3 regions of the Rhodococcus sp. NPDC057529 genome follow, and region 1 is predicted to be linked to each of the others. Evidence: riboswitches for the same ligand, from Rfam matches in the RefSeq annotation. Region 1 holds a riboswitch; each other region holds the start of a gene.

Region 1 (9,979 bases):
GGGAATCAATGTCGGTGGTGTTCTCGAAGGCCTCGGGCGCGGGGCACGAGCACACGAGGTTGCGGTCGCCGTGCACGCCGTCGATGCGGCGCACTGGCGGCCAGTACTTGCCGGCCCGCAGCGACGCGACGGGGAAGGCGGCCAGGTGCCGCGGGTAGGGCAGATCCCAGTCGTCGGCGGTGACCTGATCCGCGGTGTGCGGGGCCTGACGCAGCGGGCTGCGTTCGAGCGGCCACACGCCCTCGCCGACCAGGTCGATTTCGCGGCGGATGGAGGTCATCGCCTCGATGAAGCGGTCGAGTTCGGCCAGGTCCTCGGATTCGGTGGGCTCCACCATCAGGGTGCCGCTGACGGGGAACGACAGGGTGGGGGCGTGGAAACCGTAGTCGATCAACCGCTTTGCCACGTCCTCGGCGGTCACGCCGGTGGCCTTCGTGACGGGTCGCAGGTCCAGGATGCATTCGTGCGCCACCAGACCCGAGGGCCCGGTGTACAGGACGGGGAAGTGTGCGTCGAGCGACTTCGCGACGTAGTTGGCGGCCAGCACCGCGGACTTGGTGGCCTCCGTCAGCCCGTCCGGGCCCATCAGCGCGATGTACGCCCACGTGATGGGCAGGATGCCGGCGGAGCCGTAGTTCGCCGCCGATACCGGAGTGCCGAGTTGGTCTCCGCCGAGCGGGTTGCCGGGCAGGAACGGCGCCAGATGCTTGCGCACCGCGACCGGTCCGACACCGGGGCCGCCGCCGCCGTGCGGGATGCAGAACGTCTTGTGCAGGTTCAGGTGCGACACGTCGCCGCCGAACTTCCCTGGCTGGGCCAGGCCGACGAGCGCGTTGAGGTTGGCGCCGTCGACGTACACCTGGCCGCCGGCCTCGTGCACGAGATCGCACACCGTCCGCACGTCGTTCTCGTACACGCCGTGGGTGGACGGGTAGGTGAGCATGATCGCGGCGATCGTGCCCTCGTGCGCGGCGATCTTCGCGCGCAGGTCATCGAGATCGATGTTGCCGTTCTCCGCGGTCGCGACCACGACCACCCGCATGCCCGCCAGCACCGCGGACGCGGCGTTGGTGCCGTGCGCGGACTGCGGGATCAGGCAGATGTCGCGTCCGTGGTCGCCGCGGCTGTCGTGGTAGCCGTTGATGGCCAGCAGCCCGGCCAGTTCGCCCTGCGATCCGGCGTTGGGCTGCAACGACACCCGGTCGTATCCGGTGATCTCACCCAGCCACCGCTCGAGGCCGCGGATGAGCTGCAGGTAGCCGCTGGTCTGTTCGACCGGGGCGTACGGGTGGATGGACGCGAACCCGGGCCAGCTGATCGGCTCCATCTCCACGGCGGAGTTGAGCTTCATCGTGCACGAGCCGAGCGGGATCATGGTGCGGTCGAGCGCGAGGTCCTTGTCCGACAGGGCGCGCAGGAAGCGCAGCATCGCCGTCTCGGACCGGTGCTCGTGGAACACGGGGTGCTGCAGGTAGTTCGACGTGCGCAGTAGCGACTGCGGCAGCGCGGAGACGGTTCCCGCCTGGGCTCGCGCGCCGAACGCGGCGAGGACGCGGTCCACGATCTCGTCGGTGGTGCACTCGTCGCAGGCGACCGCGACGTGGTCCGCGTCGACCAGCCTCAGGTTGATGCCGGCGCGGTCGGCGCGGTCGACGACGTCGCGCGCCCCGGCCGGAACGTGCACCAGCACGGTGTCGAAGAAGCTGTCGTGGACCACCGAGTGTCCCGCCGTGCGGAGGCCGCCCGCGACGGACGTGGCATGTCCGTGGACCCGAGTCGCGATGGCACGCAGCCCTTCCGGGCCGTGATAGGCGGCGTACATGGCGGCGACGTTCGCGAGGAGCGCCTGCGCGGTGCAGATGTTGCTAGTCGCCTTGTCGCGCCGGATGTGCTGTTCGCGGGTCTGCAGCGCCAGCCGGTAGGCCGTCTTCCCGTCGACGTCGACGGACACTCCGACGAGCCGGCCGGGGAGCATCCGCTCGAGTCCGCCGCGCACGGCCATGTACCCGGCGTGCGGCCCGCCGAAGAACAGCGGCACACCGAAACGCTGGGCGGATCCCACCGCGATGTCGGCGCCCTGCTCGCCGGGCGGCGTCAGCAGCGTCAGCGACAGCAGGTCGGCCGCGACCGTGGTCAGCGCGCCGCGCTCCTGGGCGGCGGCAATGAGCGGGGCCAGGTCGCGCACGTGGCCGCTGGCGCCGGGCGCCTGGAACACGACGCCGAACAGGTCACCGTCCGGAAGTCCATCGGTCAGCTCGGCCACCTCGACGTCGATGCCCACCGACTTGGCCCGGCCGCACACCACCGCGAGGGTTTGCGGCAGACAGTCGGCGTCGACGACGACCCGGTTGGTCCCCGACTTCGCCTTGTTCGCGCGCCGCATCAGCAGCACCGCTTCCATCACCGCGGTGGCCTCGTCCAGCAGGGACGCACCGGCGAGGGGCAGCGCCGCCAGGTCTTCGATGACCGTCTGGAACGTCAGCAGCGCCTCGAGCCTGCCCTGGGAAATCTCCGGCTGATACGGCGTGTACGCGGTGTACCAGGCCGGCGACTCGAGCATGTTGCGGCGCAGAACTGCGGGCGTGATGGTGTCGTGGTAACCGAGGCCAATCATCTGGACGCGGGTCTCGTTGCGCTCCGACAGCGTGCGCAGGTCGGACAGCACCTGCTGCTCCGACCGTGCCACCGGCAGGTCCATGGCCTCCGAGCTGCGGATCTGATCAGGCACCGCGGCATCGACGAGCTGATCGAGCGTGTCGTAACCGAGGGCGCCGAGCATGCGCTGGGTGGCGGAAGCGTCGGGGCCGATGTGGCGTGACGGAAAATCGCTGGTGAGAGGCGCGCTGCGATGCGCGTGGCGGGATTCGACTGGCACGAGGTGACTCCGGTTTCGTTGAGTCCGGACCGCACCGGACATCGACAAGGGGGCACCTCCCCGCTCTGTCCTGAAACCTGAGAGTTTGGGCGCACCGCATGCGCGGCGTGCTCTTCACCTTCGGTAAGTACCGGCCTGCGGCCGATTCTGTTCTCCAGAGTTGCCTCTACGCTGCGGTACTGGGGCCTGAGAGATTCCCGGGGAGGAAGTTGCTCCTACGGCGCCTCCGACAAGGAGGTTCTCCCGCTGCGCGTCAACGGCGTATTCAGTTGTGGTTGGCCAAACAGTACACAGGCGTGACGGGTTTGTCTCCCCAGGCTCCGTCCCGGTCGCCGAGCGGGCGACGATGTTGCCAAAACGCCTCGTCGTTTGGCATCCTCGAGTGATCCTCGCTCGGACGTGACCGCACACGCCGATCGGTGAGAGCCCAGACAGCCTCGAGTGCAACGGTTGTCGTCGTGTGCTCGCCCTCCCACTTACTGTTCCCCGGTGCCGCGCTGCCCGAGGGATTCGCAAACCGACCGGTTTCGTCCGGTCATAGGAGTTCCCTACATGACTGCGCACCCTGAGGGCCGCCGCCTGCTCCGCCTCGAAGTCCGCAACGCCCAGACCCCGGTCGAACGCAAACCGTCGTGGATGAAGGTGCAGATGCGGACCGGCCCCGAATACCGTGATCTCGCCGCCCTCGTCGAACGCGAGAGCCTGAACACCGTGTGTCAGGAAGCCGGATGTCCCAACATCTTCGAATGCTGGGAGGACCGTGAGGCCACGTTCCTCATCGGCGGTAGCCAATGCACCCGGCGGTGCGACTTCTGCCAGATCGACACCGGCCGTCCCGCGGCCCTCGACCGGGGAGAACCCCGGCGGGTCGCGGAATCGGTGCAGACCATGGGCCTCCGGTACGCCACCGTCACCGGCGTGGCGCGCGACGATCTGCCCGACGGCGGCGCCTGGCTGTACGCCGAGACGGTCCGGCAGATTCACGAACTGTGCCCGGGCACCGGGGTCGAACTGCTGATCCCGGATTTCAACGCCGACGCCGCACAGCTGCGCGAAGTGTTCGACACCCGCCCGGAGGTACTCGCGCACAATGTGGAGACCGTTCCCCGGATCTTCCGTCGCATCCGGCCTGCCTTCACCTACGAGCGTTCCCTCGACGTCATCACGCGGGCCAGGGAGGACGGCCTGATCACCAAGTCGAACCTGATCCTCGGGATGGGGGAGACCACGGACGAGGTGATCCAGGCACTCCGGGACCTGCATGCCGCCGGCTGCCAATTGGTCACGATCACCCAGTACCTGCGGCCCTCGGCCCGGCATCATCCGGTGGAGCGGTGGGCGAAACCGGAGGAGTTCGTGATGCTCGACGGGGTCGCCCGCGAGATCGGATTCCTCGGCGTTCTGTCCGGGCCGCTCGTGCGGTCGTCCTACCGGGCGGGCCGCCTGCACGCCGAAGCGGTCGCCGCGACCGCTGCACTCTGATGTCGATTCCCTTTCCGTTCCCTCAAGGAGTTCCCATGTCCCGATCTGCAGATGTCGTCATCCTCGGCGGCGGTTCCGGCGGCTATGCGGCCGCGATCCGTTCGGCCGAACTGGGCCGTTCGGTCATTCTGATCGAAGAGAACGAACTCGGCGGCACCTGCCTGCACCAGGGGTGCATTCCGACCAAGGCGCTGCTGCATTCCGCCGAGGTCGCCGACAATGCCCGCACCGCCTCGCGGTTCGGGGTCGACGTCACGTTCGGCGGGGTCGACCTCGAGAAGGTACTGAGCTACCGGAACACCGTCGTGACCCGCCTGCACAAGGGCCTGCAGGGCCTCGTCGACTCCCACGGCATCACCGTCGTCAACGGTCGCGGACGGCTGGTCGGACCCAACGGTGTCGAGGTCGACGGCGAGCTGATCACCGGCGCCGCCGTCGTACTGGCGACGGGCTCGTCCCCGAAGACGTTGCCGGGCATCAGCATCGGCGGCAGGGTCGTCACCAGCGAGCAGGCGCTCGTGCTGCCGACGGTCCCGAAGAAGGCGATCATCCTCGGCGGCGGCGTCATCGGAGTCGAATTCGCCAGTGTGTGGGCGTCGTTCGGCGCGTCGGTGACGATCGTCGAGGCGATGCCCAGACTGGTGCCGAACGAAGACGAGACGGTCTCCAAATATCTCGAACGGGCGTTCCGTCGTCGCAAGATCGCTGCGAAGACCGGGGTGCGGGTCACCGAGGTGGCGCAGGACGAAGACGCCGTGACCGTCACCCTCGACTCCGGCGATGTGCTCGACGCCGACGTCGTGCTGGTCGCGGTGGGCCGCGGTCCGAATACCGCCTCGATGGGGTACGAGGAGACCGGCGTCGTCCTCGACCGGGGATTCGTGGTCACCAGCGACCGGCTGCGCACCACGGTGCCGAATGTCTTCGCGGTCGGCGACATCGTGCCCGGCCTCCAACTCGCGCACCGCGGGTTCCAGCAGGGCATCTTCGTGGCGGAGGAGATGTCCGGACTCCGTCCGGACGTCATCGACGAGACCGGCATTCCCCGCGTCACGTACTCCCACCCCGAGGTCGCGTCGGTCGGGTTGACCGAGACCGCGGCGCGGGAGAAGTTCGGCGAGAACGTCCGGACGGTCGTCTACGACCTCGCCGGCAACGGCAAGAGCCAGATCCTCGGGACGTCGGGGGCGGTCAAACTCGTGGTGACGCCGGACGGCGTCGTGGTCGGTGTGCACATGGTCGGCGACCGCGTCGGCGAACTGATCGGCGAGGCGCAGCTGCTGTACAACTTCGGGGTCGACTCCGCCCAGGCGGCGAAGTTCGTGCACGCCCACCCCACCCAGGGCGAGGCCCTCGGCGAGGCACTGCTGGCGGTGGCCGGCAAACCGCTGCATGTCCACGCCTAGGCCCTCCGGGCCCGTGAGTGGTTAGCGAGTCTCTGCACTCGTTAACCACTCACGGGTGGCGGAGCCGCCGGTCTTCTCGAATCGCAGTCGCGACACGGCGATTCCGGCGAGCAGGAAGGACACGGCGACGAGGATGTACAGCTGCGTCGGCGACCAGTTGCGGTCGAGGAGGGCGCCCGCGACGATCGGGGACGCGATGGCGCCGACGCGTCCGACGCCGATGCCCCAGCCGACTCCGGTGGCGCGGACGGCCGGGGAGTAGACCGACGGCGTGATCGCGTACAGCCCGGCGATGCAGCCGTTGGCGAAGACGCCGATGAGGGCGCCGAGCCCGAACGCGACGACGATGGACGCGGTGGCGGGAACGAAGACGACGAGGAGCGCCCCCGCGATCGCCAGGTACGCGATGAGCACCCGCTTCAGGGCGAACCGCGCCGACAGAGCGCCGAGCAGGGTGGCGCCGAAGATGCCGCCGAGGTTGAGGAGCACGCCGCCGGTGACGCCCTGGTTCGCGGACATGCCCGCCTCGACCAGCAGTTTCGGCGTCCAACTGGTGACGAAGTAGAAGCCGAACATCGCCGTGAAGAACGCGAACCACACCAGGAGCGTGCTGCGGCGCCGCTCCGGGGAGAGGAGCACGCGCACCGCGAATCCGGCGTCCGCAGCGGCGGCGGCGCGCGGTGCGGGCAGTTCGTCGAGGGGCCGCTGACCGGCCCGCCGCGCGAACGCGTTGATCCGGTCGAGGGCATTGGCCGGGCGACGCACGAGCAGGAAGTCGATCGATTCGGGGAGTCGCGCGTAGACGACGGGGATGATCACGGCCGTACACAGGCCACCGAACAGGAACACCGAGCGCCAGCCGAGCGAGTTCTGCAGCACGACGGCGATGACGCCGCCGAGGGTGGCGCCGACGGCGTAGCCGGTGGAATTGAGGCTCACGGCCAGCCCGCGCCAGCGGTTCGACGCGTACTCACTGGCAATGACGTTGCTGCTGGCGAGGATTCCGCCGATTCCGACCCCGGTGAGCGCGCGGAGCAGACCGAGTTGCATCGCGTTCTGGCTGACCGCGGACAGCAGCATGCCCGACGACGCCAGCGCCAGGCACAGCAGGATCATGGCGCGGCGACCGATGGTGTCTGCCCACGGCGCCAGGAACAGCGACCCCGCGGCCATGCCGAACAGCCCGGCACTGAGCAGGAGACCGACGACGGAGCCGGACAGCTCCCACTCCTGCGACACCGACTGCGCGGTGAACGCCATGACGAGGACGTCGAAGCCGTCGAGCACGTTGAGTAGACCGCAGATGGCGACGGCGCCCCATTGGTAGCGCGTCATCGGACTGCTGTCGATGCGTTCGCGTAGGTCGAATTGCATGCTCGGGACCTGCTCTTCCTCGGAGGTGGGCTGTGATGTGGCTCACGACCCACTTACCGTGGCGGACAGGTCACCCGTTTCCAACTCCGATTCCGAATGTCGGAAGACACGACCCGTGAGTACTTGTCAACCGCGGGCGGTTAACAAGTACTCACGGGCGGAACACCATCGCGTCGTCGACGATCTTGCCGTGCCGCAGTGTCACCAGGTCGCGGAAGTAGTTCATCCGGAGCCGCCACGGCGCTTTCGACCCCTGCTTCGGGAACGACTCCACCGACCGCAGCACGTAGCCGGCGGCGAAGTCGAGGAACGGCTCCTCGTCGACTGCGCTGTCCCGTTCCGGGGAGCATTGCGCGAATCCGTTCGCGTCCATGTGCGTGAGCAGCCGGCAGACGTATTCGCACACCAGGTCGGCCTTGAGCGTCCAGGACGCGTTGGTGTAGCCGATGACGAACGCGAAGTTGGGCACCCCGCTGAGCATCATCCCCTTGTACGCCATGGTCTCGGTGAGGTCGATGTCGCGGCCGTCGACGGCGAGAGTCATGCCGCCGAACGCGAGCAGGTTCAAACCCGTTGCGGTGACGACGACGTCGGCGCGCAGCTCGTCGCCGGACTTCAGCGTGATCCCGGTTTCGGTGAACGTGTCGATGTGATCGGTCACGATCGACACTTCGTCGTTGCGGATGGAGCGGAACAGATCCCCGTTGGGCACGAGGCACAGTCGCTGATCCCACGGGTTGTAGCGGGGCGTGAAGTGCTTGTCGATGTCGTAGCCCTGCGGAAGCCACTTCTCCTGGAGTTGCCGGATGCGGCCCTTCATGAATTCCGGGTACCGCCGGCACAGTTGGTAGATCGCCGTCGCCACCGACGCGTTCTTGAGCCGTGTCAGCGCGTAGGCGAGCCGCGTGGGCAGGTGGCGCCGTAACTTGTTGGCCAGCTTGTCTTTGGCGGGCATCGAGATGATGTACGTGGGCGAGCGCTGCAGCATGGTCACGTGCGCGGCCTCGGCGGCCATCGACGGTGCCAGCGTGACCGCGGTGGCCCCGCTGCCGATGATGACCACCCGCTTACCCGCGTAGTCGAGGTCCTCGGGCCATTTCTGCGGGTGTACGACTTGCCCGGCGAACCGGTCGATGCCCGGGAACTCGGGGGTGTAGCCCTCGTCGTAGCGGTAGTACCCGCTGCAGGACATCAGGAAATCGGCGGTGAACCGGAGCGTCTCACCGGTGTCGGTGCGCTCGGCGTCGATCGTCCAACAGCCGTTCGCGGTCGACCACTCGGAGCGAACGACCCTGTGCCGGAACCGGATGTTCCGGTCGATCCCGTGCTGGGCTGCCGTGTCCTTGACGTACTCGAGGATCGAGGGGCCGTCGGCGATCGACTTGTCGTTCTCCCACGGCCGGAAGCGGTAGCCCAGCGTGTACATGTCGGAATCGGACCGAATACCGGGGTAGCGGAACAGGTCCCACGTGCCGCCGATCGACTCACGGCTCTCCAGGATTGCGTACGACCGGCCGGGGAAGTTGTCCTGCAGGTGGTATGCGGCACCGATCCCGGACAGTCCTGCCCCGATGATCAGCATGTCGAGGTGTTCGACGGGCGCTTTCGCGTCTGCGGTGTCGGCGGCGGTATCGGTGTGTGACATGAACACTCTCTCGCTGGGTGGGAAGGGTGGCTATTTCGGGTCTACGGCGACACGTCGAGAGCGACATTACGTGCGCTGGTGGAGCGACCGAGCTTCGCGACCTCTTCGTCCATCAGCGGAAGGATCCGGGGGACGGGCGGTAGCAGCGTGCGATCCCCGATCCGCGACGTCACCACCGCCTTCAGCCAGGCGAACGCCCCGACCCACCGGGGCACGTAGATCCGGCGCTTCCGCTTGGCGAGGCCGTCGACGAACGCGTCGACGCAGCGGTCCACGGACGTCGTCTTGCCGAGCGGTCCCGGCAGCGTGGCGAGGAACTGGTTGAACGAGGCGAGATCGGTCTTCGCGTCCTGGACGAGCGGGGTGTCGATCCACGACATGTGCGCCGAGCCGACGGTGACGCCGCGGTGCGCGACTTCGAGACGCAGGGCGTTGGCGAAATGTTCGACGCCGGCCTTGCTGGCGTTGTAGGCGGTCAGACCGGCGACGGGCGCGAACGCGGCGAGCGAGGAGACGACCAGGATGTAACCTTTGCGTTCGATCACGGACGGCAGTGCGGCGCGGACGGTGTGGAAGACACCGAGGATGTTGATGTCGATGACCCGCTTGAACGTGGCGGGATCGACCTGCGTCACCGAGCCGAAGCTGGCGATGCCCGCGTTCGCGAGGACGAAGTCGATGCCCCCGAACTTCGCGACTCCGGAGTCGACGGCCTTCTGCATGGCGGGCAGGTCGCAGACGTCGGCGGCCACGGCGAGCGCGACGTCGTCACCGAGTTCGGCGGCGAGGGCTTTCAGTGGTTCGGCGTCCAGGTCGATCAGGATCAGTGCGACGCCCTTGCGGGCGAGGGCACGGGACGTTTCGGCTCCGATGCCACGCGCGGCGCCGGTGACGAGTGCGACTTTGTTCCTGAGCGTGGGCATGGGATCTCCTGGCATGTGATCTGGCACCGTTCAGTGTCAGTTTGTATCTGGAACTGTGCGGTGTCAATATTGGGGAGTGAGTTCGCCCAGGCTCGACGGGACGGGCCGCACCTACCGCGGTGCGGGCCCTCGACAACGTCAGGAAGAGCGCCGCGCGCGTCTCGTCGACGCCGCCGTCGAAGTGTTCGGGACCAGCGGATACCGGTCCGCGACCGTCGAGAAGATCTGCGCGACCGCCGGGCTCACCAAGCGCTACTTCTACGAGTCGTTCGAC
Region 2 (9,979 bases), on a different contig from region 1:
GGCCTTGAGCTGGATGTTGATGAGGTTGATCTGTGCCGCGTTGGCGTCCATGCCGGCGACGATGACCTTGCCGCCGACTCCGAGGGTGTCTTCGACGCCGCGCATCACGGCCTTGGTGTTTCCGCTGGCCTCGACGACCATCGCCGAGCCGTTTCCGCGGGTTTCGGTGAGCACCGCGTCGGCGGCGTCCTCGTTGATCGGGTCGATGGCGTGCGTCGCTCCGAGCTTGAGGGCGAGTTCGCGACGCTCGGCGATGGGCTCGACGAGGAAGATCTTCGAGGCGCCGGCGGCTTGTGCGAGTGCGACCGAGGCCAGCCCGATGGGTCCGCCGCCGAACACCGTCACCGCACCACCGGGCTTGAAGCCGCCGCCGCGGGTGAACATGCCCTCGTACGCGACGCTGGTCGGTTCGGTGAGGGCGCCGACCTCGAGGGTGGTTTCCTCGTCGCCGTATCGGTCGAGGACCGCGTCGAGGGGCCAGCAGAACCGGGCGTCCACCTTGACGTACTGGGCGAAGCCGCCGTTGACGGTGAAGCCGAGGTCTTCGATGTTGCGGCACTGGTTCCAGTACCCGCCGCGACATTCGCGGCAGTTGCCGCACCACTGGATTTCCTCGACGGCCACGAGTCCGCCGACACGCAGCTCGGTGACGTCCTTACCGGCGGCGACGATCTTGCCGGCGAACTCGTGGCCGGTGATGACCGGGGCCTTGAGGTGGTACGGGAGCAGCATGTACCCCTCGTCGTCGGTCTCGAACATGTGCACGTCCGAGCCGCACAGCCCGCAGGCACCGACCTCGACGACGACCTCGGTGGGACCGGGTTCGCCGGGGTCGGCGATCGTCCGGAGGTCGACCGACGGGTTGCGGTACGCATCGCTGGCGATGCGGGCCCACTGGCGTTCTGCGTCGCGGTCCGAGATGCGTGCAGATGCACGCGGGGCCCACTCTGCTTCGAGAACTACTGCTTTCATCGGTGTCTCCGATCGATCGTGTTCACTCGCGGATGGTTGAGGATGCAGCTATCAGGCCCGTCCTTAGCGATGGGCATAGCTACCGCGCGGGGTTGTGGTGATGGATGCCTCCGCCGGGGCGGCAGACGGTGCGTGACGGTCACGGCTTTCGAGCAGAGGAACGAAATCTGCAAGTATGTGGTCGATAAAGGCGGGATCGTTGATGTGAACGTCGAGTTTGGTCAGTTCGATGTTCGGCTCGAGGCACGATTCGAGCACCGTGGTGAAGGCGCGATCGGCTTCCGGATCCCAGAAGACCTGGCCCGGCGCGTTGGGCACCGACAAGCCCGCGGTCGGGACGTACACCCGGGTCGGGCCGACACTGTTGTTGGCCTTTGCCGCGAATGTTTCTGCTACCCGCATCATTTCGGATGTGGTCAGCCGCACCAGCGTGAGTTCGGGGTTGTGCCCGAAGTAGGTGCGTCCCGGAAATTGTCGTTGGGTGTCGGCCAGCTTGCCGCAGGTGATGAAGTCGACGCAGCCCGGAACGAGCACCTGAGGGAGTCCGGCCTTGCCGGCCGCCTCCATCCGGTGGGGACCGGGATCCATCAGGCCACCGATGAGGTGTCCGCTCAGCTCCGTGGTCGTGAAATCGATGACCGCGTCGACCTGTCCCGCTTGGACGGCGTTCTCGAGCGCCCGGCCGCCGGTGCCGTTGGCGTGGAAGGCAACGAAGCCGAAGCCTTTGCCTTCGAGGTGTTTCTGGGCACGCTCGAGCGCGGGGGTGGTGTTGCCGTTCATCGACACCGCCACGGTGATCGGCCGCTGACCGGCATCCGCGGTCGGGGCGGCGAGCGCGGCGGCGGCCGCGGCACCGACGATGTAGCCGGCGGCGCTTCGGTAGATCTCGCTGGTCACCGAGTTGATGCCGATGATGTCGGCGACCGAGTGCAGAACGGCGATGTCGCTGATTCCGACGTAGGGGTCGAAGGTCCGGTTTCCCGAGGCCAGCGGCGAGACGATGAGTTTGGGGAAGCCGAAGGGCAGGTACTGCAGGGCAGGGCCGGCGATGTGCGTTCCGGCCCCTCCCATACACACGGCGCCGTCGATCTCGCCTTCGGCGACCATCGCGCTCAGGAGGCGACTGACGCCCGACCGCAGGGCGCTGACGGCCTCACCGCGCGGTAGTTCGCTGATCGCGGCGATCGAACTTCCCGCCGCGGCGGCGACCGTCGCCTGGTCGATGAAGCGGCGAGTGCCGATCACCGCGTCCGAGGGACGCTGCGCCGTCCGAGCCGAGGTGTCGAGCATGATCGCGATCCCACCGAGCCGCTCGATCTCATCGCTGAGGGCTCCGAGTTCAGCGGCCTTGGTGTCGAAAGTACCGATGACCACGACGATCGGAGCCGCTTCGCTCCTCGCGGCGCCGGGCCGCCTTGCGCTTGTCATGAGAAGAACGCTAGACCTGTTTACCGAACAAATCAAGAGTATTCGGCAACTTTTGATCGGAGTTCCGAACGAACTGCTGTTTCATTCGGAGTTTCGATCGGAAGTCCGCTCAATCCGGACGCTGGAGGCTGCGGGGTGAGGCGGGCGGCGACGGCCGCCGCATGCAGGCGACCGGCGCGATACGAGGAGCGCACCAGCGGCCCCGACATCACGCCGGCGAAGCCGAGTCCTTCTGCGTGGGTGGCGAGTTCGGCGAACTCATCGGGGTGCACCCACCTGTCGACAGGAAGGTGGCGGGCAGAGGGGCGCAGATACTGGGTGATGGTCACCAGGTCGCATCCGGCGGCGTGGAGTTGCTCGAGGGCTTCGTCGACCTCGTCGCGCCGTTCACCCATCCCCAGGATCAGGTTGGATTTGGTGATCAGGCCCGCGGCTTTCGCGCGGGCGAGCACGTCGAGGGATCGATCGAAAGTGAAGCCCGGTCGAATTCTGCGGAAGATCCGCGGCACGGTTTCGATGTTGTGGGCGAGCACCTCGGGCCGGGCCCCGAAGACCTGAGTCAACTGCTCCGGCACTCCGGAGAAGTCCGGGATGAGCAGTTCGACCCCGGTCCCGGGGCAGAGGTCGTGGATGATCCGGACGGTTTCTGCGTACAGCCAGGCCCCGCCGTCGTCAAGATCGTCGCGAGCCACACCGGTCACCGTGGCGTACTTCAGGTTCATCGTCCGCACCGATTCGGCCACACGCCGCGGCTCGTCCCGATCGAGGTCGACCGGCTTGCCGGTATCGATCTGACAGAAGTCGCAGCGGCGGGTGCACTGGTCTCCGCCGATCAGGAAGGTGGCCTCGCGGTCCTCCCAGCATTCGAAGATGTTCGGGCATCCGGCGGAGCGGCAGACGGTGTGCAGGTCCGCGGACTCGACCAGGGCGGAGATCTCCCGGAACTGAGCGCCGATACGAACGGGGGCTTTCATCCAGGCCGGCTTGCGTTCGACCGGGGTCTGAGCGTTGCGGACCTCCAGACGCAGAAGCTTGCGGCCGTCGCTGGTCACTGACATGGCGATTCCTCGGGTCGGGGTGATCGGAATGCCGAACAGCGTGGGCGGTCGCCCGACGCTCGCTCCCCAGAGTGCCGCACCGAACCCGCGAACACAAGAACAGATCGCCCCAATTGAGCGGAATTCCGCGCAGTTTTCTCGATTGTTACCAATCGGCGTGCGGAACTCCGAACATTTTGGGTACAGTGGCGGGGCACACAACAACCGCACATGCCGTTCGATGCGTGTCAGGAGATGCCCTGCCGAGGCAGGGCCGCCGTAGGAGCAAGTTCCTCCCCGGGAATCTCTCAGGCCCAGTACTGACACGCAGAGGCAACTCTGGAGAAAGCGTCGCGAACGCTTACCGAAGGTGAAGAGCGCCCCAATACTGTTGGGGTGCCCAATCTCTCAGGTGACAGGACAGATCGGGGAGGGCCGCGCTCTGCGCTCGACGTCGAGTCGAGCAGAACCGACCATTGGAGGTCCTTCGTGTCCCATCCCGACATCGCACCCACGTTCCAAGACCGGCACATCGGCCCGTCCGAGACCGAGATCGCGCAACTGCTCGAGGTCCTCGGATACGACTCCCTCGACGCCCTCGTCTCGCGTGCCGTTCCGTCCCAGATCCGGACCGCGCAACCGCTGAACCTGCCTTCCGCCCGCGCGGAACAGGATGTGCTGGCCGACCTGCGGACGATCGCCGGCAAGAACCGGCCGCGGGTGCAGATGATCGGGCTCGGCTATTACGACACCATCACTCCCGCCGTCCTGCGTCGCAACATCCTCGAGGCGCCGGGCTGGTACACCTCGTACACCCCGTACCAGCCGGAAATCTCCCAGGGCCGACTCGAGGCGCTGCTGACCTTCCAGACCGTCATCGAAGAGCTCACCAGCCTCCCGGTCGCGGGTGCCTCGCTCCTCGACGAGGCCACCGCCGTCGCCGAGGCCGTCCTGCTGATGCGCCGCGCCAACAAGTCCCCCTCGCGCCGGGTCCTCGTCGACGCCGGCTGCTTCCCGCAGACGCTGTCCGTTCTGCGCGGCCGCGCGGACGCCGTCGGCATCGAGCTGGTCGTGACCGATCTGGACCGCGGCTTGCCCGACGGGGAGTTCTTCGGCGTCGTCTACCAGAATCCGTCGGTCACCGGCGGGGTGCGGGATCTGAGCGAGTCGATCGCCGAGGCGCACCGGCGGGGCGCCCTGACCACGGTGGCCACCGACCTGCTCGCGCTGACCCTGATCACCTCCCCGGGCGAGCAGGGTGCGGACATCGCCGTCGGGTCGGCCCAACGGTTCGGTGTGCCGCTGTTCTTCGGCGGCCCGCACGCCGGATTCATCTCCGTCCGAGGCGGTCTCGAACGCATGCTGCCGGGCCGGTTGGTCGGGGTGTCCAAGGACGCCGACGGCTCCCCGGCGTACCGGCTGGCGCTGCAGACTCGCGAGCAGCACATCCGCCGCGACAAGGCGACCAGCAACATCTGCACCGCCCAGGCCCTGCTGGCGAACGTGGCCGCGATGTACGCCGCCTATCACGGCGCCGAGGGACTGCGTGCGATTGCCGGGCGGGTGCACTCGCACGCCGCGCACCTGACCTCCGGACTGCACGCCGCGGACATCGAGACCCTGCACTCGAACTTCTTCGACACCGTCGTCGCCCACGTCCCGCACCGGGCCGGTGTCATCGTCCGCGCCGCCAACGCGGACGGGATCAACCTGCGCTACATCGACGCCGACCACGTCGGGGTGTCCTGCGACGAGCACACCACCGGCGAGATCGTCGAGCGGGTCCTGGCGGCCTTCGGTGCGGCCCTGGCCCCCGTCGACACCTCCTACATTCCGCCGACACTGACCCGGACCTCGACCTTCCTCCAGCACGAGGTGTTCCGGCGCTACCGTTCGGAAGCGGCGATGCAGCGGTTCCTGCGCAAGTTGTCCGACAAGGACCTCGCCCTGGACCGGACGATGATTCCGCTCGGCTCGTGCACCATGAAGCTCAACTCCGCGGTGGAGATGGAGCCGATCAGCTGGCCGGAGTTCGCCGGCATCCACCCCTTCGCACCGGCCGACCAGACCGAGGGCTACCGCGAGCTCACCGACGACCTCGAACGGTGGCTCTGTGAGATCACCGGCTATGACCGGGTCTCGCTGCAGCCGAACGCCGGCTCCCAGGGCGAGTTGGCGGGTCTGCTCGCCATCCACGGCTATCACACCGCCAACGGCGACACCGACCGCACCATCTGTCTGATCCCGCAGTCCGCGCACGGCACCAACGCAGCCTCCGCGGTGCTCGCCGGGATGCAGGTGGTGGTCGTGGCGACGGCCGCCAACGGCAACATCGACCTCGACGATCTGCGCGCCAAGATCGACCGGCACAGCGGCAAGATCGCCGCCATCATGCTCACCTACCCCTCCACCCACGGGGTCTACGAGAACGACGTCCGCACCGTGTGTGAACTCGTCCACGACGCCGGTGGGCAGGTGTACATCGACGGGGCCAACCTCAATGCGCTGGTCGGCCTGGCCAGGCCGGGCGAGTTCGGTGGCGACGTCTCACACCTGAACCTGCACAAGACCTTCTGCATCCCGCACGGTGGTGGCGGTCCCGGTGTCGGCCCGGTCGCCGTGCGCGAGCATCTGGCCCCGTTCCTGCCGTCCGACCCACTCGCGGCCGACCCCGCCAGCCCCCCGGTCTCCGCGGCGAACTACGGCTCCGCCGGCATCCTGCCGATCACCTGGGCCTACATCGCACTGATGGGACCGGACGGACTCACCCGGGCCACCGAAACCGCAGTACTGTCGGCCAACTACCTCGCGGGCGCGCTCGCTCCCTACTACCCGGTGCTTTACACCGGCGACGGGAATCTGGTCGCCCACGAATGCATCCTCGATCTGCGTGCCCTGACCAAGGCGACCGGTGTGAGCGCCGAAGACGTGGCCAAGCGGCTGATCGACTACGGATTCCACGCCCCCACCCTGTCGTTCCCGGTCAACGGGACCCTGATGGTCGAACCCACCGAATCGGAAAACCTCGAGGAACTCGACCGGTTCATCGACGCCATGATCGGCATCCACGCCGAGATCCAGCGGGTGGCCGACGGCACCTGGCCACTCGAATCGAGCCCGCTGCGGCAGGCCCCGCACACCGCCGCCCAGGTCACCACCACCGAGTGGACGCTGCCCTACACCCGGCAGGAGGCCGCCTTCCCGGTGCCCTCGCTGCGCGAGAACAAGTACTTCCCGCCGGTCCGGCGGATCGACGGAGTACACGGCGACCGCAACCTGGTGTGCTCGTGCCCCGCACCCGACGCTTTCGAAGCCCCCTCATCGACCGATACGAGAGAAGAAGTCCTCGCATGAGTTTCGCTACTCCCCTCGAAAACGAGCACCGTTCCCTCGGAGCCAGTTTCACCGACTTCGCCGGGTGGCAGATGCCGTTGAAGTACGACAGCGACCTGACCGAACACCACGCGGTCAGGTCGGTGGCCGGCCTCTTCGACCTGTCCCACATGGGCGAGATCGACGTCACCGGCCCGGATGCGGCCGCGTTCCTCGGCCATGCCCTCGCCGGTGAGTTCACCGCAGTGGCGCCGGGCCGCGCGAAGTACTCGCTGATCTGCAACGACGACGGCGGCGTCATCGACGACCTCGTCGCCTACCGGCTCGGCGCCGACCAGTTCCTCGTCGTCGCGAACGCGTCCAACGCCGGCACGGTCTTCGCCAAGCTGACCGAGCGCGCCGCCGGATTCGACGTCGCGGTCACCGATCGCTCGCAGACGACCGCTCTGATCGCCCTGCAGGGGCCGGCCGCCGAGGCGATCCTGCTCACCCTGGTCCCCTCCGCGGAGGCGGCCACCGTGCAGGAGCTCAAGTACTACGCGGCCACCACCGCCACCGTCGCCGGGATCCCGGTTCTGTTGGGACGCACCGGATACACCGGTGAGGACGGCTTCGAACTGTATGTCCCGAACGAGAACGCCGTCCAGCTGTGGCGGGCGCTGCTCGAGCCGACGGTGCGCGCCGGTGGGGTTCCCGCCGGTCTCGCGTGCCGGGACTCGCTGCGGCTCGAGGCCGGGATGGCGCTGTACGGGCACGAACTCAGTCTCGACATCACCCCGTTCGAAGCGGGTCTCGGGCGGGTGGTGCGCCTGAACAAGAAGTTCGTCGGATCGGAGGCACTGGCGAAGATCGCCGACACGGCACCGTCGCGCACGCTGGTCGGGCTGGTCGGCACCGGCAAGCGGGCGGCGCGGGCGGAGTACGCGGTGCACGACGCCTACGACCCGAATTCCGTCATCGGGGTGGTCACCTCGGGGATCCTCTCCCCCACCCTCGGCTACCCGATCGCGCTGGCCTACCTCGACAGCGAACGCAGCCGACTCGGCTCGACGGTGCTGGTCGACGTTCGCGGCGGCAAGTTGCCCTTCACCGTGGTCAAGCCCCCCTTCTACAAGCGGTCCTGACGACCCCGTCGGCCCGTCCCGTTCCCAGCGTCATCTTCGAAAGGCCAGAAAAGCCATGAGCGAGATCTCCCTTCCCGGAAACCTGAGCTACACCGACGAGCACGAGTGGGTCGCCGTCGCACCCGGGGCCGCCCTGCCCGCCGACCCTGTGCGGGTGGGCATCACGGCGGTGGCCGTCGACAACCTCGGTGACCTCGTCTACCTCGAACTCCCCACGGTGGGATCGACGGTGACCCTCGGCGAGGCGTGCGGCGAGGTCGAGTCGACCAAGACAGTGTCCGAGCTGTACCCGCCGGTCAGCGGCACCGTGTCGATCGTCAACACCGCCGTGGTCGACGACCCGGAACTGGTCAGCAAGGACCCCTACGGCGAGGGCTGGCTGTTCGCCGTCCTGCCGTCCGAGGCCGGCGAATTGCTCACCGCCGCCGAGTATGCGGAGAAGAACGGAGTCGACGCATGAGCATCCTCTCGCGTGAGCTGAGCAACTTCGACCCCGACGTCGCCGACCTGATCCGCAAGGAACTCGAACGTCAGCAGACCGGCCTCGAGATGATCGCCTCGGAGAACTACGCACCGATCTCGGTGATGCAGGCGCAGGGCTCGGTGCTGACCAACAAGTACGCGGAAGGCTACCCGGGCCGCCGATACTACGGCGGCTGCGAGTACGTCGACCAGATCGAGCAGCTCGCCCTCGATCGCATCAAGGACATCTTCGGGGCCCAGTTCGCCAATGTGCAGCCGCATTCCGGTGCGACCGCCAACGCATCGGTCATGCACGCCCTGATCAACCCGGGCGACACCATCTTGGGCCTGTCCCTCGCCGCTGGCGGGCATCTCACCCACGGCATGCGCATCAACTTCTCCGGCAAGCTCTACAACGTGGTCGCGTACGGGGTCTCCGAAACCGACTACCTGATCGACATGGACGAGGTCGCCCGCATTGCCCGGGAGAGCCGGCCGAAGCTGATCATCGCCGGCTGGTCCGCGTACCCGCGTCACATCGACTTCGCCCGGTTCCGGCAGATCGCCGACGAAGTCGGGGCCCTGCTGATGGTCGACATGGCGCACTTCGCGGGTCTGGTCGCGGCCGGCCTGCATCCCTCACCGGTTCCGCATGCCGACGTCGTGACGTCGACGACGCACAAGACCCTCGGCGGGCCGCGGGGCGGGATCATCTTGACCAACGATGCGGCCATCGCGAAGAAGATCAATTCCGCGGTGTTCCCCGGCCAACAGGGCGGACCGCTCGAGCACGTGATCGCGGCGAAGGCCGCCGCATTCAAGATGGCCCAGCAGCCGGAATTCGTCGAGCGCCAGCAGCGGTGCCTGGACGGTGCGACGATCCTCGCCGAGCGGCTCTCCCGCGCGGACGTCAAGGACCGCGGCATCACGGTGCTCACCGGCGGTACCGATGTCCACCTCGTGCTGGTGGATCTGCGTGACGCCGACATCGACGGCAAGCAGGCCGAGGACCGTCTCGCCGCGATCGACATCACGGTCAACCGCAACGCGGTGCCGTTCGACCCGCGCCCCCCGATGGTCACCTCCGGTCTGCGGATCGGCACTCCGGCCCTGGCAGCACGCGACTTCACCACCGATGATTTCGAGCAGGTCGCCGACCTGATCGCGCGTGCACTGATCGCCGAAGACGACGCCGACCTGTCCGACCTCGCCGACCAGGTTCGTGCTCTGGCGCAGAGCCGGCCACTCTACCCAGGATTGTGATGTCATGACCGTCAGCGTCTTCGACCTGTTCTCCGTCGGAATCGGCCCGTCGAGTTCTCACACCGTCGGGCCGATGCGGGCCGCCGCACGCTTCGCCGGCGAACTCCGCTCGCTGCGGGTCCTCGACTACATCGACGAGGTCCACGTCGAGGTGTACGGATCGCTCGCCGCGACGGGGGCCGGGCACGGCACCTTCACCGCAATCCTTCTCGGGCTCGAGGGGCTGCACCCGGACACCCTCGAAGCCGACGAGATGGAGCGTGTCGTCGCACGGCAGCGCACCGACCGTCGGGTCCGGCTCGGGGGCACGCACCTGATCTCCCTCGACGAAGAGCGCCTGATCAAACGGCCGCTGACCGT
Region 3 (9,979 bases), on a different contig from region 1:
AACAGGCGCAGGTCCTGGCGGACGCCGGTTTCCGGGTCGAGGGGCTCGCCCGCCCCGACGACACCGCGCTGGCCTTCCCCGGTTTCGAGTCCACCCTGGTTCCTGCGGACGCCGCCGCTGCGGCCGAGCTGATGCAGGTGATCCGGAATCCGATCTCGCCGCGCACATCCACCGTCCTGCTCGACGTGTCCAGTTCGATGGGCGAACGCGAAGGGACGTCGACGCGACTGGCGAACACGACGGCGGCGCTGGCCGCCCACGTGAATCGTTCCCCAGACTCGTCGAACCTCGGGTTGTGGGAGTACAGCACCACCCTCGACGGGTCCCGGCCGTACACGACCGTGGTCGCCACCGGTCCCCTGTCGGCGGGCGGATTCACCGAGGGCACCCGCAGGCAGGCCCTCGACGCCCGGCTCGCCAAGGCGACGTCCGCCACCGGATCCTCGACCTACACCTCGCTCGAGGCCGCGTACAAGAGCGCGGTCGACGGATACACGCCGGGCCGGACCAATTCGGTCCTGCTCGTCACCGACGGCGCCAACGACGACTTCGTCGCGCGCGCGGATCTGCTGTCCGCCATCGCCGCGGCCTCGAGTACGTCGAAGCCGGTCCGCATCGACGTGGTGACGATCGGCGAGAATCCGGACCTCAACACATTGCAGGCACTCGCCGATCGCACCGGAGGGTCTCTGGAGAAGGTCGCGTCCTCGGACGGTGCGGCGTTGCCGACCGCGATCAGCAAGCTGCTGTCGTGACGAGGCTCGTGGTCTTCGCGGTCTTCCTCGCGCTCGTCACCTGGTGGCTTCATCGGCGGCTGATCCGGGCCACCGGTGTGGGGCGTCCCTGGTCGGTGGTCGTCGACGTGACCCTCGTCGCCTTGTGGGTTCTCGCCGTGATCGGCGTGGGCAGCGGCGAAGCCTTCGACCCGGGGTGGGCGCGTCCACCGGGCTGGGTGGGCTGGGTGTGGCTCGGCGCCATGTTCTATCTGGTACTCGGACTTCTCCTGGTCGCCCTGGTGTCGCTGCTCACCCGGCTGTTCGCCCGCCTGCGCGGCAGAGGGCGCGACGACCAGGTCGACCTGTCGCGTCGACGTGGTCTGCGCATCGCCACCGCGGTCGTGGTGGTGGGTGCTGTCGGCGCCGCCGGCTACGGGGTGCGGGAGGCCGCTCGACCGCGGATCGTGCGGGTCCGGGTTCCGCTGCAGCGTCTCCCCGCCGAGTTCGACGGTGTGCGTGTGGCGCTCGTCTCCGATCTGCACGTCGGCCCGGCACGAGGGGTCGATTTCACGCAGCGGGTGGTCGATCTGGTGAACGCGGAGCGGCCGGATCTCGTCGCGATCGCGGGCGATCTGGTCGACGGCACCGTCGCGAAGGTTGCGCCCGATCTACAGCCGCTCGGCGACCTCGACGCCCCGCTCGGGGTGTTCGGGGTCAGCGGCAACCACGAGTTCTACGCCGACGACGGTGGCCGGTGGCTCGACGTGTGGGACGGACTGGGCATCCGGACGTTGCGTAACGAGCACGCGACCATCGCCCGCGGCGGCGCCGTCATCCACATCGCGGGTATCCACGACTATTCGTCGCCGGCGCCGTACGAGCCGGACCTTCCCGCCGCGCTCGCGGGACGCGATCCGTCGACGTTCGTCGTGCTCCTCGCGCACGAACCGCGGCAGGCCCTGGAGGCGTCGGATCTCGGTGTGGACCTGCAACTGTCGGGGCACACGCACGGCGGCCAGATGTGGCCGCTGAATTATCTGGTGCCGTTGCAGCAGCCGTCGGTGGCGGGACTCGACCGCATCGGGAACACCGTCCTGTACACGACCCGCGGCGTCGGCGCGTGGGGCCCGCCCGTGCGGGTGGGCGCCCCACCGGAGATCACGATCCTCGAACTGGTGCGCGCGGACTGATCGCGGAGGGCCCGCCCCGCCGAAGCGGGACGGCCCTCCGGTGTCATGCTCCTTCGAACGCGGAGATCGGCGGGCAGGAGCACACGAGGTTGCGGTCGCCGTGCGCGCCGTCGATGCGCCGCACCGCGGGCCACACCTTCGGCCGGGCCTTCCCTCGGGGGAACACCGCCGTCTCGCGGGTGTAGGGGTGATTCCATTCCGCCGCCAGGCAGCCGGCCGTGTGCGGGGCACCGCGCAGCGGGTTGTCGTCCACCGTCCACTCCCCCGAGCCCACGCGGTCGATCTCGGCGCGGATCGCGATCATCGCCTCGCAGAAGGCGTCGATCTCTTCGAGGTTCTCGCTCTCGGTGGGCTCCACCATCAGCGTGCCCGCCACCGGGAAGCTCATCGTCGGAGCGTGGAAACCGTAGTCGGCGAGGCGCTTTGCGACATCGTCCACGGTCACACCGGTGTCCTTGGTGATCTGCCGAAGGTCGAGGATGCACTCGTGGGCCACCATTCCGCCCTCGCCGGTGTAGAGGACGGGGAAATACTCGTCCAGGCGGCGCCCGATGTAGTTGGCGGACGCGATGGCGGTCAGGCTGGCGCGGCGCAGTCCGACGGCGCCCATCATCCGGATGTACGCCCAGGTGATGGGCAGGATCGACGCGCTGCCGTACGGGGCCGCGGAGATCGGGCCCGCGGTGCCGAGTTCCGGGGCGAGCGGATGTCCGGGCAGGAACGGTGTGAGGTGCGACCGCACACCGATCGGACCGACACCGGGGCCGCCGCCGCCGTGCGGGATGCAGAACGTCTTGTGCAGGTTGAGGTGGCTGACGTCGCCGCCGAACCGTCCGGGCCGGGCCAGACCGACCAGGGCGTTGAGGTTGGCGCCGTCGACGTACACCTGGCCGCCTGCGTCGTGGACGGCGGCGCAGATGTCCGCGATCTCGTGCTCGTACACACCGTGGGTGGACGGGTAGGTGATCATGATCGCCGCGAGGCGCTCGGCGTGGTCGGCGATCTTCGCCCGCAGGTCGTCGAGGTCCACGTCACCGTTCGGGCGGCACGCGACGACCTCGACCCGCATCCCGGCCATGACCGCCGACGCGGCGTTGGTGCCGTGAGCGCTCGACGGGATGAGGCAGGTGTCGCGGTGATCGTCGCCGCGGCTGAGGTGGTAGTTGCGGATCGCGAGCAGCCCGGCGTACTCGCCCTGGCTGCCGGCGTTCGGCTGCAGGCTGACCGCGTCGTAGCCGGTGACCGCGACGAGCCAGTTCTCGAGGTCCTTGATGATGCGGAGAATTCCCGGGGTGTCCCCGGTGGGCGCGAACGGGTGCAGTCCGGCGAAGGCGGGCCAGGTGATCGCTTCCATCTCGGCGGTCGCATTGAGCTTCATCGTGCAGGAACCGAGCGGGATCATGCTGCGGTCGAGGGCGATGTCCTTGTCCGACAATGCCCGCAGGTAGCGCAGCATCGCCGTCTCGGTGCGGTATCGGGTGAACGCCTCGTGCTGCAGGTAGTCGGATCCGCGGAGTTGCGCGTCCGGAACGGACGTGCCCGTCTCGGGGGCCACGGCGCCGTCGCCGCCGAACGCTCCCAGCACGCGGGCGACGTCGTCGTCGGTGGTGGCCTCGTCGCACGCGACGGCGACGTGGTCGGCATCGACGAGCCGCAGGTTGATGCCGGCGTCCTTCGCCTTCGTCACCACGTCCGCGGCCCGGCCGTCGACGCGTACGAGGATCGTGTCGAAGAACTGGTCGTGCACGACGACGACCCCGGTCCTGCGGAGTGCGGCCGCCAGGGAGTGTGCCGTGTTCGCCACGCGCAGGGCGATCGCCTTCAGGCCCTCGGCACCGTGGTAGCTGGCATACATGGCGGCGAGAATCGCCAGCAGCACCTGCGCGGTGCAGATGTTCGAGGTCGCCTTCTCACGGCGAATGTGCTGCTCGCGGGTCTGCAGCGCCAGCCGGTACGCCTTGTCGCCGTCGGCGTCGACGGACACGCCCACCAGACGGCCGGGGAGCTGGCGTGCGTGCTTGGTGTGCACGGCCAGGTAACCGGCGTGCGGGCCACCGAAGCCCATGGGGACACCGAACCGCTGGGTGGTCCCGAAACAGGCGTCGGCCCCGATCTCGCCGGGTGGGGTGAGAAGAGTCAGCGCCAGCAGATCCGCCCCGACCGCGACCAGTGCGCCGCGCTCGTGGGCTGCGGCGATCACGTCGGTGTAGTCGGCGATGCTGCCGGACGCGCCGGGCATCTGCCCGAGGACGCCGAAGAAGTCGCCGTCCGGCAGGCCGGCGGAGAGGTCGGCCACCACGACGTCGATGCCGAGCGGCTCGGCCCGGGTCTCGACGACGGCCAGCGTCTGCGGGAACAGGTCGGCGTCGACGACGAACCGCGGGGACTTGCTCTTGCTCGCCCGGCGCAGCAGCGTCATCGCCTCGGCGGCGGCGGTGGCCTCGTCGAGCATCGACGAGTTCGCGACCTCCATGCCGGTCAGGTCGGCGACCATCGTCTGGAAGTTGAGGAGGGCCTCGAGGCGGCCCTGGCTGATCTCGGGCTGGTACGGCGTGTAGGCCGTGTACCAGGCCGGGTTCTCGATGATGTTCCGAATCAGAACCGGCGGGGTGAGGGTGTCGTAGTAGCCGAGTCCGATCATGGACGTCGCCACGGTGTTCTGCGCGGCGAGTGCGGACAGTTCGGCGAGCGCCTCGTGTTCGGAGACGGGTGCGGGCAGGGCGTCGAGGCCGTCGGCGATGCCGCCCGTGACCCCGTCCAGGATGACGGCGGGAACGGCCTTCGACGCCAGGTCGTCGAGCGAATCCGCGCCGACCAGTTCGAGAATGTGCGCGAGTTCCGCAGCGTTCGGGCCGACATGACGATCGGCGAATGTACGGCTTCCAGCGTCGATCACGACAACTCCCAAGCAGTTCGGAGGATCAGGACACGCCCCGCTCTGCGGAACGCCCCTCCCCCTCTGTCGCCTGCTCGGATCGAGCGCCTGAGAGATTCGGTACCGTCATTCGCGTGCGAGGACAGCCCTTTCCCCGTGGGCGGGTGGGTGCTCCCACCGCTTTCCAGAGGCGTCGGAGCCCGCACGGTCCTGTGTGCCTGAGAGATTGACGGGGAGGTGTTGCTCCTTCGGCGCCCGAACTTCCGCACACACGATGCTGCTGTGCATGCAGTGCCCGGAACTCTCCCGCACGGCGTCGACGCACCGCCAGTCTATGTCACGAGCACAGACAGCGGCGCCACCAGCGCCGGGGTTCCGGGGTTGTGGTCTAGCCCGTCTTGCGGCTCGCGCGGTTCTTGCGCCGCGACGCCAGCTCGTCCTCGGGGCTCTGCTCGCTCTCGCCGCCGTCGGCGCGCTCCGCCGGGAAATCGGCGATGGTGCCGGTCAGTTCGCGCATGGCACCACTGACCGCGATACCGAACACACCCTGCCCGCCCTGGAGCAGATCGACGACCTCCTCGGCGGACGTGCACTCGTAGACCGTGGTCCCGTCCGAGAAAAGTGTGATCTTGGCCAAGTCCCGCACTCCGCGCTTCCGGAGGTGGTCGACGGCCACGCGAATGTTCTGCAAGGATATTCCGGTGTCGAGCAGGCGCTTGACGATCTTGAGAACGAGGATGTCTTTGAACGAGTACAGCCGTTGGCTACCCGACCCGGCCGCGCCGCGGATGGACGGCACCACGAGGGACGTGCGAGCCCAGTAATCGAGCTGACGGTAGGTGATTCCCGCGATCTGGCAGGCGATGGGGACGCGGTATCCGACCAGGTCGTCGGGCACCGAATCGTCCGGGAAGAGACCCGGCTGGATCTCCTCGGAGCTGAATTCGGGCTCGGCAACGTTGTCGCCGGGCGCAAGATTCAGCGCATTCTCCTGCGGCCGATCTCCCACTGACTACTCCCTCTCGCATGTTGCACTGAACCCGACGATCAGTGCGCCTGTGACGCGCGTCGCCAGTGTCCGCGGCAATCCGCAGCACGTCGAGCGGCGCAAGCGCCACCAGTGACATCGAGCAAGCCCGTACCCTGAACCTACTCAGCGTACGCCCGATACAATCTGCAGGGCAGAAAATCACTGCACCGAACGCTATGACTCCGAGGAGACGGGGTCAACGCAACGCGCCGGAAGAACCTCAACCGTTACTGCGCAAGCGGCTCTTCCGTAGGAGAAACTAGCCGTCGGTGGCCTTGAAATCGTCCGGCGACACGGACTCGAGGAATTCCTTGAACTTCTCGACCTCGTCCTCGCGCTCGTCGGGCATGACCAGACCGGCCTCCGTGAGCACCGCTTCCTCGGCGAAGATCGGGACCCCGATGCGCAGTGCGATGGCGATGGAGTCGGACGGGCGGGCCGAGACGCGGGTGTTCTGGTCGAACACCAGGTCGGCATAGAACGTGCCCTCGCGAAGGTCGACGATGCGGACCTCCTTCAGGGTGCGGCCGAACGCTTCGATCAGGTTCTTGATCAGGTCGTGGGTCAGCGGGCGCGCCGGCTCGACACCCTGCTGTTCGAGTGCGATGGCCGTGGCCTCGGTCTGCCCGATCCAGATGGGCAGATACCGCTCGCCGTCGGTTTCCCGCAACAGCAGGACAGGTTGGTTCTGGGGCTGCTCGACACGAACTCCGATCACGTGCATTTCGCTCATCGCGTCTGCCTCCACCCTGCAATGGTCCGTCCGCGGCACACAGTGCCGTACCAGGATTCTATTCGATTCGTGTCTGCTCTTCGACCGTACAGCCGTTCGAGCGCAGCGTCGTTGGGAAGTTCCGAAGCGGGACCACCGGTGAGCTCACCTCACCGATCGAGCGCACCTCGGACCGCCGACTTCACCAGGCAGGTGTGCAACGTCAGAGACAACGCGGCCAGTTCGCGCACCATCTCCTCGGCGCGATCGCGCGCGCCCGCGTCGCGGCCCTTGGCCACGGGCCCGGCGATCTGCGCGACCAATCCGGCCTCGCGGTCTGCGGCCAGCTTGAATGCCCTCAGGTGCCGCACCTCGAGGCCGAACTCGGACATCGCCCTCGCGGTGCGCGCCAGTGTCACCGCGTCCTCGTCGAAGAACCCCGCCGGCCCGGGAACGACCAGGCCGCCCCGGGTCAGCTCGCCGAGGAACTTCTCGTCGATTCCGGCCCGGGAGATCAGATCGTCGCGGCTGATCCGCACCTCGCGGTCGGTGCGGAACTCCTCCGGGGACACTTCGCCCGGGGCCACGGTGAGCGCGCGCGGCCGGCGCGGCGAAGAATCGCCCGCGCCGACCGTGGCCACACCTCTGTCGATGGCCTCGAGCTGCTCTTTGATGACCTTCAGCGGCAGATACTGATCGCGCTGCGCTGTCAGGACGTAGCGCAGTCGTTCAGTGTCGGCGATCGAGAATCGCCGATACCCCGAGGGAGTGCGCTGCGGGCTGATGAGACCCTCTGCTTCGAGGAACCGGATCTTCGAGATCGTCACATCAGGAAAATCGGGGCGCAGTCGATCCAGCACGGAGCCGATCGACATCCCCGAATGCGCCTGCTGCTGCCGCACCGCGGTCATTGGCTACCCGCACCAGCTGACGTCTCACCGATCTGCGACCCACCGGCCGTGGTCCGGGGTCCGGTCAGGAAGACCAGCCGGAACTTGCCGATCTGCACCTCGTCGCCGTTCGCGAGGACTGCCGAGTCGACCGGCTCGCGGTTGACGTACGTGCCGTTGAGGCTGCCGACGTCGACCACCTGGAACTCGTCGTCCTCCTGGCGGAACTCCGCATGACGACGGCTGACCGTCACGTCGTCGAGGAAGATGTCGCTGTCGGGATGCCGTCCTGCGGACGTCGTCGGCTGGTCGAGCAGGAAGCGCGACCCTGCGTTCGGTCCACGCTTGACGACGAGCAGAGCAGAGCCCGCGGGCAGTCCCTCCACACCCGACACCGGAGCCTCCGGAGCCTGGGTTGCCGAGGAGTTGTCGAGCTCATTGAGAAAGTCCGCGCGGAAGACCGACGTGGTTTCCGCCGGCGTCTCCCCATAGACCGCGTCGTTGCCGTTCTCGCTCACCGTTTCTCCTCCTAGTTCGATCATCCAGCAAGATTCGCTGGACTACGCAATGCCACTCGGTACTACATAATTCGGTTCCCGTGCACATTAACTTCTGTGCAAACTCCCACGATCACATTCAAACTACGGACCTGCGCCCCGACACGGCACATGCGTTCAACATTGACCGTACCCTGCGCACGCCGGTGCGTGTAGTGAGACAGGCCGCCAGTACATTACGAACCGGTATTCCGACAGCGGATCTCCCCGGCAACCCCGTTTTCCGGGCTGTCGGCACCTTCCGAAACTATCCGATTACCGCTTCTCGTGTTCGACGGGAAATTATCCTGCCGTGATGTCTGCATACCCGGCGGCGTCCAGCATTTCGGCCAGTGCGGCGTCGAGGGTCGCCTCGTCGTCGACGCCGAGTTCCACCAGCCACCCCTGCCCGTAGGGGGCGGAGTTCACGAGTTCCGGGTTGCCGTCCAGATCAGCGTTGGCGGCAACGACTTTCGCCGTCAGCGGGGCGAAGATGTCGGAGACGCTCTTGGTGGATTCCACCTCGCCGAACGATTCGCCCGCCGTCACGTCCTCGTCGACCGCGGGAAGCTGCACGAACACGACGTCGCCGAGCTGGGACTGCGCGAAATCGGTGATGCCGACGCGTACCGTCGTGGGCCCCGTCCGCTCGACCCACTCGTGTTCGGCGGTGTACCGACGATCGGCGGGGATTTCGAGCTCACTCACAGTGGCGTCCTTTCGATGGCAATCCGCGGGCGGATGCGAAGATCAATTTCCGGGCTGAGCGTATTGGCGAGGTTTCGCCTCCCGCAAGGCGGAGATCGTGACCTGCTGCGATTGTTCGATCGTCAACTGTCCACCGCTGCGCGCGACGGTGTCCACGACCCCGCCGGGAATGTTCAGCGCCGCCGCCAGAGTCGGCGGATCACCGATGGCGACAACTCCGTAGGGGGCGTTCACCTTGCGGCCGTCCACCGACACCCCGCCCGCCGAACCGGACACCCAGGAGTCGACGCCGATCCGGATGGGCGGGCCGTCGGCCCCCTGGATCTGGACGGCCTCGGCGCCGGCGGCGCGCAATTCCTGGACGAGGTCGAGCAGGACCTCGGATCCGACGCCCCTGTTGGGGTCGGTGATGCGCATCGTCACGCCGGGGCCGGTGGCCGGTACGCTCCCGACCTGGATCGACAGGGCCGTCAGCCGGGCCTGCGCCTCGTCGAGTGCCGCCCCGGAACTGCCACTCTGTTGCAGGGTTGCCAAGGTCTGTTCCAGCGATGCGATCTCCTGCCGCAGGGCCGCCTCCCGCTGATTCAGCGTGTCCAGCACGACCAGCAGATCCGCGGGGCTCGCCGAGTCGAGCGTGTCGCCGGACCCGGTGTTCTTCACCTGCGTCACGATCGCGATTCCCAGCCCGCCGAGCAGGAGCGCGGCCAGCAGCGCGAAGACGACGTGGGAGCGCCGCGACGTCGTGGGTTCGTTGCCGTGCAGTTCGTGTCTGCCCTCGTGCCCGCTCACGGTGCGATCACGCCCCGAACAGACGCCGCCGCAGCGCGGCCGCGTTGCCGAAGATGCGGATGCCGAGCACGACGACGATCGCGGTGGACAGTTGGGTTCCGACACCGAGTTGGTCACCGAGCCACACGATCAGCGCCGCGACGAGGACGTTGAACACGAACGAGACGACGAACACCTTCGAGTCGAAGATCTCGTCGAGGTAGGCGCGCAATCCGCCGAACACCGCGTCGAGCGCGGCGACGACGGCGATGGGCAGGTAGGGCTGCACGGCATCGGGCACTTGCGGGCTGAACACCACTCCCAGCACGATCCCCACGATCAGGGCGAGCACCCCGTAGATCGCGGATCCGCCCTTCAGCGCTGCCTTCATTCGTGTGACGCCTCCATCCGACTCCGTCGTTGTCATCGTGTTCCTGCTTCCCGGGCTGCCCGCACTTCCCGCGCCGGCGCGGCGGGCAAGTGGAGGTCGTCGGCCTCCGCGACCGCGAAGCCGATGCCGTACAACTGCGCCACGCTGGACATCCGCAGGTAGG

Evidence for each region. A riboswitch is a leader RNA that binds a small molecule or an ion and turns the genes downstream of it on or off. The one in region 1 is predicted to bind glycine.
Region 2: linked by a shared signal. The riboswitch ahead of gcvP (aminomethyl-transferring glycine dehydrogenase) and the one ahead of gcvP (aminomethyl-transferring glycine dehydrogenase) in region 1 are both predicted to bind glycine.
Region 3: linked by a shared signal. The riboswitch ahead of gcvP (aminomethyl-transferring glycine dehydrogenase) and the one ahead of gcvP (aminomethyl-transferring glycine dehydrogenase) in region 1 are both predicted to bind glycine.

The regions. Positions count from the first base shown of each region.
Region 1 covers NZ_JBHVEY010000003.1:521,931-531,909, forward strand. The annotation lists gene gcvP (aminomethyl-transferring glycine dehydrogenase) at 1-2,917, opposite strand, end outside; glycine riboswitch at 3,040-3,131, opposite strand; gene lipA (lipoyl synthase) at 3,428-4,357, shown strand; gene lpdA (dihydrolipoyl dehydrogenase) at 4,393-5,763, shown strand; gene ACFU5V_RS08340 (MFS transporter) at 5,785-7,137, opposite strand; gene ACFU5V_RS08345 (flavin-containing monooxygenase) at 7,289-8,782, opposite strand; gene ACFU5V_RS08350 (SDR family oxidoreductase) at 8,824-9,705, opposite strand; gene ACFU5V_RS08355 (TetR/AcrR family transcriptional regulator) at 9,782-9,979, shown strand, end outside.
Region 2 covers NZ_JBHVEY010000013.1:117,546-127,524, forward strand. The annotation lists gene iolM (scyllo-inosose 3-dehydrogenase) at 1-972, opposite strand, end outside; gene ACFU5V_RS25160 (Tm-1-like ATP-binding domain-containing protein) at 1,036-2,400, opposite strand; gene lipA (lipoyl synthase) at 2,433-3,458, opposite strand; glycine riboswitch at 3,677-3,770, shown strand; gene gcvP (aminomethyl-transferring glycine dehydrogenase) at 3,927-6,791, shown strand; gene gcvT (glycine cleavage system aminomethyltransferase GcvT) at 6,788-7,894, shown strand; gene gcvH (glycine cleavage system protein GcvH) at 7,950-8,354, shown strand; gene glyA (serine hydroxymethyltransferase) at 8,351-9,619, shown strand; gene ACFU5V_RS25190 (L-serine ammonia-lyase) at 9,624-9,979, shown strand, end outside.
Region 3 covers NZ_JBHVEY010000042.1:26,291-36,269, reverse strand. The annotation lists gene ACFU5V_RS41235 (substrate-binding domain-containing protein) at 1-755, shown strand, start outside; gene ACFU5V_RS41230 (metallophosphoesterase) at 752-1,906, shown strand; gene gcvP (aminomethyl-transferring glycine dehydrogenase) at 1,950-4,802, opposite strand; glycine riboswitch at 4,977-5,100, opposite strand; gene ACFU5V_RS41220 (MerR family transcriptional regulator) at 5,170-5,790, opposite strand; gene ACFU5V_RS41215 (bifunctional nuclease family protein) at 6,071-6,544, opposite strand; gene ACFU5V_RS41210 (MerR family transcriptional regulator) at 6,694-7,434, opposite strand; gene ACFU5V_RS41205 (FHA domain-containing protein) at 7,431-7,955, opposite strand; gene gcvH (glycine cleavage system protein GcvH) at 8,253-8,657, opposite strand; gene ACFU5V_RS41195 (DUF881 domain-containing protein) at 8,700-9,446, opposite strand; gene ACFU5V_RS41190 (small basic family protein) at 9,454-9,816, opposite strand; gene ACFU5V_RS41185 (DUF881 domain-containing protein) at 9,849-9,979, opposite strand, start outside.